4 regions of the Alteromonas sp. 5NW40-0090 genome follow, and region 3 is predicted to be linked to each of the others. Evidence: predicted binding sites of a transcription regulator. Region 3 holds the regulator's gene; each other region holds the start of a gene.
What was found. Region 3 encodes sigma-54, which starts transcription at its own class of promoters, with help from an activator protein. Its sites were predicted from a motif close to GTTGGCACGNNNNTNGNNT; they were not measured.

Region 1: a site for sigma-54 is predicted at 1,757-1,775, ahead of AC27KT_RS13480 (DUF3192 domain-containing protein). Genes of this name have one in related genera too.
Region 2: a site for sigma-54 is predicted at 1,704-1,722, ahead of AC27KT_RS10250 (manganese efflux pump MntP). Genes of this name have one in related genera too.
Region 4: a site for sigma-54 is predicted at 1,907-1,925, ahead of fliE (flagellar hook-basal body complex protein FliE). Genes of this name have one in related genera too.

The regions. Positions count from the first base shown of each region.
Region 1 is NZ_BAAJLT010000010.1:45,872-48,989, reverse strand. It holds gene queF (NADPH-dependent 7-cyano-7-deazaguanine reductase QueF) at 1-550, opposite strand, end outside; gene syd (SecY-interacting protein) at 696-1,238, shown strand; gene AC27KT_RS13485 (hypothetical protein) at 1,298-1,609, opposite strand; gene AC27KT_RS13480 (DUF3192 domain-containing protein) at 1,908-2,273, shown strand; gene AC27KT_RS13475 (GNAT family N-acetyltransferase) at 2,494-3,118, shown strand, end outside.
Region 2 is NZ_BAAJLT010000007.1:93,426-96,543, forward strand. It holds gene AC27KT_RS10240 (MBL fold metallo-hydrolase RNA specificity domain-containing protein) at 1-694, shown strand, start outside; gene AC27KT_RS10245 (YceB family lipoprotein) at 721-1,278, opposite strand; yybP-ykoY riboswitch at 1,613-1,740, shown strand; gene AC27KT_RS10250 (manganese efflux pump MntP) at 1,793-2,350, shown strand; gene AC27KT_RS10255 (WD40/YVTN/BNR-like repeat-containing protein) at 2,567-3,118, shown strand, end outside.
Region 3 is NZ_BAAJLT010000008.1:239,911-243,028, forward strand. It holds gene ptsN (PTS IIA-like nitrogen regulatory protein PtsN) at 1-236, opposite strand, end outside; gene hpf (ribosome hibernation promoting factor) at 250-537, opposite strand; gene AC27KT_RS12005 (RNA polymerase factor sigma-54) at 568-2,049, opposite strand; gene lptB (LPS export ABC transporter ATP-binding protein) at 2,123-2,848, opposite strand; gene lptA (lipopolysaccharide transport periplasmic protein LptA) at 2,851-3,118, opposite strand, start outside.
Region 4 is NZ_BAAJLT010000001.1:404,296-407,413, reverse strand. It holds gene AC27KT_RS01790 (sensor histidine kinase) at 1-375, shown strand, start outside; gene AC27KT_RS01785 (sigma-54-dependent transcriptional regulator) at 392-1,729, shown strand; gene fliE (flagellar hook-basal body complex protein FliE) at 1,993-2,328, shown strand; gene fliF (flagellar basal-body MS-ring/collar protein FliF) at 2,341-3,118, shown strand, end outside.

The DNA.
Region 1 (3,118 bases), on a different contig from region 3:
TCTCTTGAACTCCTGCTTCACTTTTCGCAACAGTCAAATATTGAGTATTAGGTGAATATTGATCGATTTCTACATCCAGACTATCTAACAAGGTTCCGTTAAATTCTTGGAATTGTAGCGAAGAAAACTGCTCTGGAAGGATTAGCTTTACCTTAACAGGCTCTCCAGCGCACGCTGATAAGTCGGCTTGTAGTACTTGTTGTACGTCTTCTGCCGAAGCAAACTTTGTTTGATTGAAGCTATTCAAATACAGTTTGAACGATTTTGATTCAATTAGATTCTTCGAGGTAATAGGGACATGGCACTCTAAAATTGCCACATTAGGTTTACCCTTGAGATTAAGCCAAGACAGCTCGTATCCCGTCCAGGTATCTATGCCATCAAAAGGTAAACCTGAGCCGGCCAAGTTTAACGTATCACGACTTAAACTGCGCGGCACGCCTTGCAACAAGCCAGGGTTATATTCAAATTCATAGTCAACCTGTTTACCCAAGGAGAGGTCATCAGGTGCAGAGATAGTAATTTTTTGAGGTGAGTTGTCCGTCGACATAAGAACCTTTTATGCATCTACGCGGGATTTAAATTGTTGAACTGCACAGCGACCCACAGTCTTACAGCACAGTAGAATTAACCCCAGTATTGACTTAACTGTTTAGTTGTATAGTGTACCCCAAAAATACGCAGGTAACGTCATAATGGCTCTAACAATTTCAGCACAATTAGATAAATTTGTATCATCTTATGTCGAACAGGCCGAGGGCGAGGGACTCAAGATAGCATTTGATAGCGAGTGGTCCTCGCCGTGCTATGAGAGGACGGCGCAAGACGGTGAACTTGTAAGATGGTCTCCTACGCTTCAATCGCCTGTGCAGTCTTTCAGTAATGTTGAAGAGGCATTATCGCTAAAGCTAAATCCTGACTACTGCGAGTATTTTACTCGTTACTACAGCGATAATTTAAAGGCTAACGCCCCGCAAGGTCGCTGTGAATTGCTTCAAGTTTTCAATTCCGAAGATTTCGAGCGACTTCAGCAAAACTTGATTGGGCATTTGTTGATGAAGCAAAGACTTAGGCAAGCGCCAACATTGTTTTTTGGTTTAACTGACGAAGAAGATTTTATTTTAACCGTTGTCAACGAAAGTGGCGAAGTGGCACTCGAGCAGGTTGGCAGAGAGCCTGCCAAAATTCTTGCGCCATCTCTTGCGGTGTTTATTGAGCAACTTACACCTGCTATATGACGTTAACGCTTTGACTGACGTCAATCAGACCTAAAATTACCGGCCTGCAAGACTAAAAGCTATTGGGCGTTAATAATTTGATGTAGCGCCCGCTTCAACTCCGCCACTTCTTTTTCTAAGGTCTCTATCCGTGTATGCAAATTGCTCGACTCATCAGTTGTGGCGACAGGGTTTTGTTGCGATACGTTTTCTTCGTTAGATACCTCTAGCTTAGGTTTGTGTGCGTTAAATCGCTTAATCGCTTCAATAGCTTCGGTTACCGATACCTTAAAGGGTGCTTTTGCACGTAAAATGCCTACGGACGGTGTTTTTCCTTCTTTATGCATTTGAAGGCACAAAACGTGAAGTTGCTGCAGGTTAGCGTTACTCATAATACGAAAATGGTTCAAAGTCGTGAATAGTAGCAGTGTAGCCTGTCTACGTAGTCAATTTCACTAATAAGTTACTGATTTCACTATTTTTTAAAGTCTTCTTAGAATGGTTTCATTAAAATTATCATAAAAATCAATGGTTTAATTTTTGGCCTTAATCTTGTTTATCAATCATAAATTACATTATCACGCATAAACGCAGTGGTTCTAACGTTAGCGTATTTATGTCTATTCAGTGTCGGTTCACAAAGTAGGCGTAGTATCGAATAAAAACAACACACATAATTAAGGAATTCACATGAAAACGGTTCTTCTTTCAGTCGCTTTGGCATCTTCAGTTTTGCTTTCAGGTTGTGTCGTATCAGTAGGTGGCGGTTCAGATAGTCACTATGGTGCTGATTGGGAAGACAGAGAGTTTAACAATCGTAAACACATTGCGAATCTTGAAACAGGGACAACTTACGAAAGTGTATTGAGAAAAATGGGCGTTGCGGATTTCAACGAACTATTCGAAAAGCAAGACGGCACATATCGCGTACTTTACTACCGAACTCAAAAAACGATGGGCGATGGTATCACCACAAAAGATGAGTGTACGCCGTTGGTTTTCAGAAATGGAAACTTAGTAGGCTGGGGTGACAGTGCTTACAGCTTAATGCACTAATAAATCGTCAGTTGGTAATTGATACGAAAGTAGGTATTACTTACTATTTTTAAATGTTAATAAAAAGTTAACATGTAGGGGGTTTTCGCGTAGGCTAAAGTTTGAACAGTTTAAGTGGGTGGTTGGCGCAATGATAAAAGTTGTGCGGTAGTGTCCACTTCTCCCATTTTGTTTAAGTGGGTAAAAGCAGTTGTATAACTTTGCGTACAAGGATCCCCTGATGAATACTGATGCTATTAATAATGCAATAGCCCCCTTGCAAGACACGGTTAAAGCCATCTATCTATCTGTAGATGATCTCAAAGTTGCCGCCTCTATTCTTTACAATGCGTACGTAGATGACCCATTGTTCATTGACATTTTCCAAGCAGAAAAAGAAGGTTATGAAAGCCGTCTACGGTCAGCTATCCGTGAAGAGCTCAATGCATTTTGGGTTGCAGAGCAGCCTATGATTGGCTTGTTCGATGATGAGCGGCTTATTGCCGTTGCATGCTTGACCGCGCCCGATGCAGCATTTGGTTCAGGGCGTTACTGGCACTGGAGACTGCGGATGCTTTTGACGGCAGGTTTGTTCGGTACAAAGCAAATGCTAGAGAAAGAAGAAAAAGTGCGAGCATTAGTTCCCGCCGATAATTTCCACATGTTGAGTTTCATCGCAGTACATCCAGATTATCAACATCATGGGCTTGGGCATATATTACTTGGCGCAATTGATAGCGTGATAGAGGAAGATGACAAAAGTGAGGGTGTTTCGGTATTCGTGACCATAGAAAAACATCGGGCTTTCTTTAACGATGACAATTATCAGGTTGTAGGACAACTAAGCCTTTCTCATGTGAACGGTG
Region 2 (3,118 bases), on a different contig from region 3:
CGGAAATATCCTCATTCCTTCATTTGCTGTAGGGCGTACCCAAGAGATTATTTTTCGGTTGGGTGAGCTCTATCAACAAGGAAAATTACGTCATCAGAAGGTATTTCTAGATAGCCCAATGGCCATCGCGGTCACTGAAATTTATCACCGTTATCAAGATGTTTATAATGATGAAGATCTCGATGCCATTGAAGAAAGTGCTGAGCGTGCGCATAGCCACAACCAAAGCTTACATTCCCTACTGCCCATTTTGAGCTACACCACATCAACGGAAGAGTCTATTGCGCTTAATAAAGTAGTAAGTGGTGCCATTATTATTGCTGGCAGTGGCATGTGCAACGGAGGTCGTATTCGACATCATTTAAAGCAAAATTTATGGCGTAAGCAGTCACACGTGGTGTTTGTCGGCTTTCAGGCAATGGGTACGCCGGGACGAAAAATTATCGACGGCGCGACACACATGAAAATGGCTGGAGAAAATATTATTGTGCGCGCACAAATCCATACATTAGGAGGGTTTTCAGCGCATGCGAGTCAAGAGCAGCTTATCGGCTGGCTATCGCATTTTACTAAGCCACCGAAAGTTTACCTCGTTCACGGAGAAGATGGCGCTAAACAGGAATTGCAAAGCGCCATAAGGAACAAAGGGGGGAATGCTTCTATTCCGCAACTAAACGACATAGTAAGCTTTTAACCAGCTTGGAAGTAGCGGCTACTGGGCTATTGCTTAGGTCTAAGTGCGAGCTGCCCTTGCTCTACGGTTAGCTGCAAGGGTACGGTTGAAAGCATGCTTACTGCTTTGTTTGAAGGGTCTAAGCGATAAACAGGGTTATTGGCTAAATAGCCATTAATGAGCTGCATGAATTCGCCGCTGACAGGTGCTAAGTTACCTTTAAAGCCGCCTGCATCAATGGTGCTGTCGAGTAATGACAGTGAACGCACAAAAATGGCCTTCTCTTCGCTGTCATAGTAAGGCGTGCCTTCCAGCGAAAGGCTTACTTTTGCAGGGTAGTTCAAACCAAACGCACTGACACGTGCCGTCGCAATAGCGCCTAACTGCACCACGTCTCTGCCATCTGGGCCTATAGTTGCTGTCATGTCCTGCACGTCTAAATACAGAGGAATACCTGCAAGTGAAGTTCGCTTTTGCAGCTTACTTACTTGGCTATCAAGTACTTGTTCTAACTCGGCATTAGAAACGGTATAAACCGCCAGTTGAGATAGCGTCGCGCAGCCTGCAAGTAAGGTAGCGAAGGCAACAGAAAGTAGAATTCTCATAAAAGGTCTCTTTTAGCAATAAGTTGTTGAATTACACAGCGTGAGCCTTGAATACTCATGCTGCAACAACGAAGTGCTTGTATTGTACGGGCTCAGGTAAGGAATAAACAATGAAATCGTTAAACCGCTAAGACAGCGGCCTATTCGGGGAATCCATGAGTAGGAGAAAGGCACAAAGCGTAACGCTTAGAAAATACTGGGTTGCCAACTCTTAATGACCACTGGTGGAATATGTGCAATCGAAAGAGCGTGAACATGCCGTCATTTATATCTCAAGTTGGGCAGTTTGTCGCAATCAACTTGATTAGTTTATAGCAGCTGTATTACCGTGTCGCTCTCGGTTGGGGAGTAGCCTGTTTCCGTTTCAAATGGAAAAGTTTGTATCAACATAATTGGTCACATTACCATGGTACAAACACCTCTTGGTTGGCGAGACCATCGATAAGTCCACGCTTAAAGGTCAGGCGTGTGGATTTGTCATGGACTCAATTAGCCTGACCGGAGTTCTAAAACTATGAGTATCTTCGCTCTTATCTTGCTAGCCTTTGCTATGTCAACAGATGCGTTTGCCGCCGCGATAGGCAAAGGTGTCAAAATCAACCGCCCTCGTTTAAGTTTTGCCCTTAAAATTGGCCTTTTGTTCGGACTCATAGAGGCAACAACCCCATTTATAGGCTGGTTCATTGGTCGCGCAGCGTCTTCATACGTTGAAGCATGGGATCATTGGATTGCGCTAATCATTCTTTCTGGTTTTGGTGTTCATATGGTACTCGAGAGCCTGAAACCTGCCGAAGAAGAGTCAACGTCTCAAAAACAATCCTTTATTTTGTTGTGTATTACTGCGTTAGGTACAAGCATCGACGCAATGGCAGTGGGGGCAAGTCTCGCGCTAATTGAGGTGAATATTGCTATTGCTGCGACGTTAATTGGGATAGCCACTTTTTCGATGGTAACTATTGGCATTATGTTGGGCAGTGTTATGGGAACATTGATAGGTAAACGAGCAGAGACATTTGGTGGCATTGTGCTTGTTTCGGTAGGTGTTTGGATCTTCGCAAGCCACACACTTTAGCCTTTTATAGACGCAACTGCCCTGCCGTAGAGAAGTTGCGTCATTAGTTTCCAGCAGCGGCGTGAAAAGACGCCGCATCCAGTATTTCGTTGTTCCTATTCCCTTTCTATGAACGTTTAAAGCGTTCGTTACAAAAACTTTTGCTATAGCGCCTATAACAAAGCAGTATAAGAACTTCTTATTATTAAAAATAAAAAACACGACAAGGCACTATCTATGGTTTCACAGAGACTGGTTTCTCGGAAAATGGTGGCAGCTTTTGCTATTTGCGTAAGCGCACTTTCTGGTTTCTCGCATTCTGCATTCGCACTTGAAGATACAGTTAACCCTGAACTTTTCGATAAAATGGAGTATCGCTTTATTGGGCCCTATCGCGGTGGGCGTTCGGTAGCGGTTACAGGGGTTGAAGGCAATACCAACCTTTATTTTATGGGCACCGCAGGTGGCGGTGTTTGGAAAACCGAAAACGCGGGTTTATCGTGGAAAGCCATATCTGATAAAACTTTCACATTGGGCAGTATTGGTTCTATCGCCGTTGCCCCCTCAGACCCTAATGTTATTTACGTAGGTACGGGTGAAGGCCCTATTCGAGGCGTAACCACTAGCCACGGTAAAGGTATCTATAAATCTACTGACGGCGGTGAAACATGGAAACTGGTGGGTTTAGATAAACGCGGTCAAATCCCCAAAATTCGCGTACATCCAACCAATCCCGACGTAGCCTGGGCGGCGGTACAAGGCAATATTTGGGGGCCTAATGAAGAGCGC
Region 3 (3,118 bases):
ATGGCAATCACTTTCTCAAGGCCCGGCAGGCGTCCGTGGGGCAGGGCGATACCATTACCAATGCCTGTACTACCCATCCGTTCTCGAGCCATTAAGCTATTAAGTACCGTTGCCTGGTCAATGTTATCGTTTTGCTTGGCAGCGATATCAGCGATGATCTCAAGAATTCGCTTTTTACTATTACACTGAACCGCACACTCGGTGCGGTCCAGACTTACGATGGCTTGTATATCCATGCTCAATTAACTACTAATGTTTTTTCAGTTTTTCCTTATGCTTGATTACCTGCCGGTCGAGTTTATCAACCATGCTGTCAATCGCCGCATACATGTCGGTGTTTTCTGAGGATGCGAATACTTCAGCGCCACTTAAATGAACGGTCGCTTCGGCTTTTTGATTTAATTTTTCAACGTTCAGGATGACATGCACATTAGAAATGTGATCAAAGTGACGTTCAAGTTTGCTGAACTTCGTATCGACATAATTACGCAAAGAGTCGGTGATTTCGACATGATGACCAGTAAGGTTGATTTGCATATTTCGTCTTCCTTATATTATTAAGCCCGTTTAAATAAGGCTTTTGCGTTGGTTCGACGGCGGGATCGATAACGATTCCCGGTATTTTGCTATTGTTCGCCGAGCGACTTTTATGCCTTGCTCGGCTAACAATGAAGCAATCTTGCTATCACTTAGCGGCTTACTAGGATTTTCTGCGGCCACTAACTTCTTGATCAATGCACGAATCGCTGTGGATGAACACTCACCACCGGACTCGGTTGCAACGTGGCTTGAGAAGAAATACTTCAATTCGAAAATACCACGCGGCGTATGCATATACTTTTGCGTTGTCACACGTGAAATAGTCGATTCGTGCATATCTACCATTTCTGCGACATCATTTAGCACCATTGGTTTCATCATTTCCGGGCCGTGCTCAAAAAAGCCCATTTGCTGTTGCACAATGCAGTTGGCTACCTTCATTAAGGTATCGTTACGAGACTCAAGGCTCTTTATGAACCACTTGGCTTCTTGCATGTGTGAGCGGATGAATTGCGAGTCACTACTGTTTTTGGCACGGCGACTCATGGCAGCGTATTGCTGGTTTACGCTTAATTTAGGCAAACTGTCAGGGTTCAGCTCAACCACCCAACGGCCATTCTTCTTGGTTACAGAGACATCAGGAATAACGTACTCAGGCTCTTTAGTAACTAAAGCACTACCTGGGCGAGGATTCAAGGTTTGAAGCAAACGCATTGCCTCGCGCAGCTGGTCTTCTTTCAAGCGACTTTTTCGCATCAGGGTGCGATAGTCTTTGCTGCTGAGTAAGTCTGAATATTCTTCGATAAGTTGTTTCGCTTCTACAAGCCACGGCGTGTCTTCTGAAAACTGACGCAACTGCACCATAAGACATTCTTGTGGAGAGCGTGAGCCAGAGCCAATAGGGTCGAACATCTGAATGCGCTTAAGCACACATTCTATTTCGTCCATCTCTATCGGCTCTTCTAAATCGTCGTCATTTACCGCTTCTAAAATATCCTCAAGGGTAACCGTTAGATAACCGGATTCGTCGATAGAGTCGATGATAGCAGTAGCAATTGCGCGGTCAGTGTCTGAAAAGTGAGTGAGGCGCATTTGCCAAAGCAAGTGCTCTTGGATGTCTTCAGTGGTCTCACCTTGGAAGATTTGTTCATCATCATTAGATGGGCCAGGTGCAGGCGCAGAAGACGCGGAGTAATACTCATCCCATGTGCTGTCGATTGGCAGCTCGTCTGGAAGATCGTTTTTCTCTAGCGCATCGCCCGCTTCCAATGTATCACTTGAAGCAGAAGCCGTTGCTTCAGATGCACTATCATCATTATCGATGTTGTTCTTCTCTAGCTGTGCCTCGTCATTGCCTTCTTCCACTTCCAATAGTGGGTTTGAATCGAGTGCTTCTTGTATCTCTTGCTGGAGATCAAGCGTAGAAAGCTGCAGCAGTTTAATGGCCTGCTGAAGCTGAGGTGTCATTGTAAGTTGTTGGCTAAATTTTAGCTGTAAAGATGGTTTCATCTACGTCTTATTTAAATGCTCTAAATTGAATATACCAGAGCTAAACTGAAAAATGACAATTCGGTTACACAAACTATAGCCTGAATTGTTCGCCTAGGTATACATCCCTTACTTTTTGATTACTTAAAACCTGTTCCGCCGTTCCTTGCGCAATAAGCTCGCCATGACTCACAATGTACGCTTTCTCGCAAACATCCAATGTTTCGCGTACGTTATGGTCCGTGATAAGGATACCAATGCCCCTATCCCGAAGATGTTGTATTATCTTCTTTATATCATTAACTGATATTGGATCAACACCAGCAAATGGTTCATCTAACAAAATAAATTGTGGTTTTGCGGCCAAAGCGCGTGCTATTTCAACACGACGGCGCTCGCCACCTGACAAACTCATCCCCGTACTATTACGTATATGGTTGATATTAAATTCATCAAGTAGGGCGTCGGCTTCTTCTTCTTGCTGCTGTGAATTTAAATCTTTACGGGTTTGTAAAATAGCCATGATATTTTCATGTACCGTAAGCTTTCTAAAAATTGATGCTTCCTGTGGAAGGTAGCCTATGCCGCGGCGTGCGCGCTCGTGCATTGGTTGATGAGTGAGTTCGTTGTCGTCAATCTCAATCTTACCTTTATCTAGGTTTACCAAGCCGACAATCATATAAAATGTAGTGGTCTTACCAGCGCCATTAGGCCCAAGAAGGCCGACTATTTGACCCGTTGAGACAGAAAGACTCACATCGCGAACAACCTGTCGTGACTTGTAGGCTTTAGCAAGGTTTTTAGCACTCAAAGTAGCCATTGCTATTCATTGTCCTTGTTATCTTTCTTTGACGATGTTTTGCGAATAGTTTCCGGCGTAAATACCGTAGTTACCCGGCCTTCGCCATTTTTACCCGCTCCACCGGTTGCAAGTAATTGCTCGGTAATCATATCAAAAGTAATCTTGTCGCCTTGCACTTTACTGGTGTCCTGCTGTAGCTCAGCGCTGCCTGCCAGAGAGATGGTACGATTAGCCACTTCATAGCGTATCTCATTGGCCTTTGCTGACACTGGCGTACCGTCCTCAAGC
Region 4 (3,118 bases), on a different contig from region 3:
GATGTTTCTATCACGGGCAATCTTACAGCACTCCAAGGTGCAGTATTAAATCTTATCCATAATGCCAGTCAGGTTACTCCGAAAGGCGAGCTTGTACACGTACAGGCAACAGTGAGTGAGCAGCGTTTACATGTATCTGTGGTCGATAAAGGGCCTGGGGTGCCAGATAATCTAAAAAGCAAAATCTTTGAACCGTTTTTCACAACCAAAACTCACGGTACAGGTTTAGGTCTTGCGGTAGTGAAGTCAGTGGTAAATGCGCATAGCGGTTCACTTAACATCATTGATGTACCAGAAGGTGGGGCTTGCTTTAGCGTGTCATTACCGTGCTCGGCGCATGCTAAAACTTCACAAACATTGACTCATGTCGCGTAAGTCATAGGAGAGAATAATGTCTAAAACTACCATACTAATTGTTGAAGATGACGCGGGTTTACGCGAGGCGCTCCTAGACACTCTTTTGCTCGGTAACTATGACGTGGTTGCTGCCGATTGCGCGGAGCAAGCATTGATGATGCTATCGTCACAGAATGTGGACCTAGTGGTTAGCGATATACAAATGGGCGAAATGAGTGGCTTAACGCTGCTAAAAAGTATTAAAGCTAAATACCCCAATATGCCTGTGCTGTTAATGACGGCCTACGCCACCATTGATGATGCGGTTCAGGCCATGCGGGATGGTGCAACCGATTACCTATCAAAGCCTTTCGCCCCCGAAGTATTGTTAAATCTAGTGGGTCGCTACGCGCCTGCGCAAAAGATTGAGTCACGCACACCAATAGTAGCCGATCCTTCAAGCTTAAAATTACTTGAGCTTTCACGCAAAGTCGCGAAGTCTGAAGCGACCGTTATGGTCATGGGGCCAAGCGGGTCGGGTAAAGAGGTACTGTCTCGCTATATTCACGACCAGTCACCGCGAAGCGACGCGCCTTTTGTTGCCATCAACTGTGCTGCTATTCCAGAAAATATGTTGGAAGCGACTTTGTTTGGTTACGAAAAAGGGGCTTTTACTGGCGCTATCCAGGCCTGTCCGGGCAAGTTTGAACAAGCCCAAGACGGCACTCTGTTACTTGATGAAATAACCGAGATGGATTTGGCACTGCAGGCTAAATTACTGCGCGTGCTGCAAGAGCGTGAGGTAGAGCGCCTTGGCGGACGTAAAACCGTCAAACTCAACGTCCGTGTTATTGCTACTAGTAACCGAGATTTAAGAAAAGCAGTAGATGCAGGCGAATTCAGAGAAGATTTATACTACCGTTTAAATGTTTTCCCTATCGAATGGCGTCCATTGGCTCAACGTCCAGGAGATATTGTTCCGCTTGCGGAGCATCTTGTGCAGCGTCACGCTAGTTCACAAGGGCTGGGTACTATCAGATTAAGTGCTGCTGCGCGTAATAAATTGTCGCAATACAGCTGGCCAGGAAACGTTCGAGAATTAGAGAACGTGGTTCAGCGAGCGCTTATTCTTTGTGAAAACAATGAAATAGATGCCGGCGATTTAATGATTGACGAAGACATGTCAGCCTCGCTTGATGTTGTACAAGAGCAGGTTGAAGATAACAAACTCGGCTCAGAGCTTCGATATCAAGAACACCAAATTATTCTTGATACTTTGGTGTCGTGTAATGGTAAGCGTAAGGATGTTGCAGAAAAGCTAGGAATAAGCCCTCGAACCCTTCGTTATAAACTGGCGCGCATGCGTGAAGACGGCATTGAAGTGCCAGCCTAAGGTAACGACGACCTTAATATTATCTTCCTAAACCTTAATAAAGCGTATCCTCATAATCCGTCGCCTCTGTTGTGAAGAAGGCGGCGGTTTTTTGTTACTCACAATAAATCAAACGCCATAAATTTGGCTTACCCTCTCTTTTGTCACTTATCCTGTTGATGTAAAAGGGTTTTAAAAGTTGGCAAGCCCTTTGCTAAATCACTCATATAGATTATGTATTCGCCGGTGTTCAGGCGGTTTTTAAAGAAACACTAGGAGTGGTTATGGACGTTAAAGCCAATAGTTTGTATCAAGAAATGCAGAACATGATTGGGCAAACTCGTCTTCAAGTTAACGAGCCTCAACAGCAGCCGCTTAGTGAAGTTAATAGCTCGGCAAGTGATTTCTCGACCATGCTTAAGAATGCGGTAGATGGTGTAAATGGCATGCAGCTAGAATCAAAAGATGCACAGCAACGTTTTGAAATGGGTGATCCAAGTTTAAGTTTAGCGCAAGTTATGCTGACGAAAGAAAAGGCGGGCATTGCTTTTGAAGCCACTGTTCAAGTACGTAACAAAGTACTTGAAGCCTATAAAACAATAATGAACATGCCGGTATAGGTGGAGTAGGTTATGGCTGAAGCTACAGGTACAAACCTTACGGTTCCTGATCAAAATCAAGCGATGGACAATGAGCCAGAAAACAAATCTGGTTTTATGGATACGTTAGGGAGTGCAGATATGATGCGCCAAATGGCCCTTGTGGTTGTTTTGGTCATCTGCGTGGCCATCGCTATCTTTATTCTTATTTGGTCGCAAGAGCCTGATTATCGCCCCCTTGCGAAAATGGAAACCCAAGAGCTTATTGAAACCCTCGATTATATGGATGCGAATCAAATCGATTATAAGCTTGAAGGCAATACTGTTTATGTAAGAAGTGACGAGTTTCAAAATATCCGCCTAGGTATGACCCGCCAAGGGTTAACTAAAACCTCGGATGCAGGTACCGATATCATCATGCAGGACATGGGGTTTGGTGTGAGCCAGCGTGTTGAGATGGAACGTCTTAAACATGCGCGTGAACAACAGATTGCCTCGACCATCGAAGATATCGCAAGTATTCAAAAAGCCCGTGTTCTTTTAGCTATGCCAAAAGAGAACGTGTTTGCGCGAAGAGAGAAGAAAGCGTCGGCAACCGTTGTCCTAACGGCTAAGCGCGGCGCCGTAATCGCCGGTGAAGAAGTGGATGCGGTCGTTGATATCGTGGCATCTGCAGTTCAAAACATGGAGCCGTCTAAAGTAACAGTAACAGACAGCAATGGCCGCCTGCTTAATTCGGGTTCACAAGATTCAATGAGTGCCCGTGCCAGAAAAGAGTACGAAATTGAACGTCAGCGCGAGCAAGAGTATC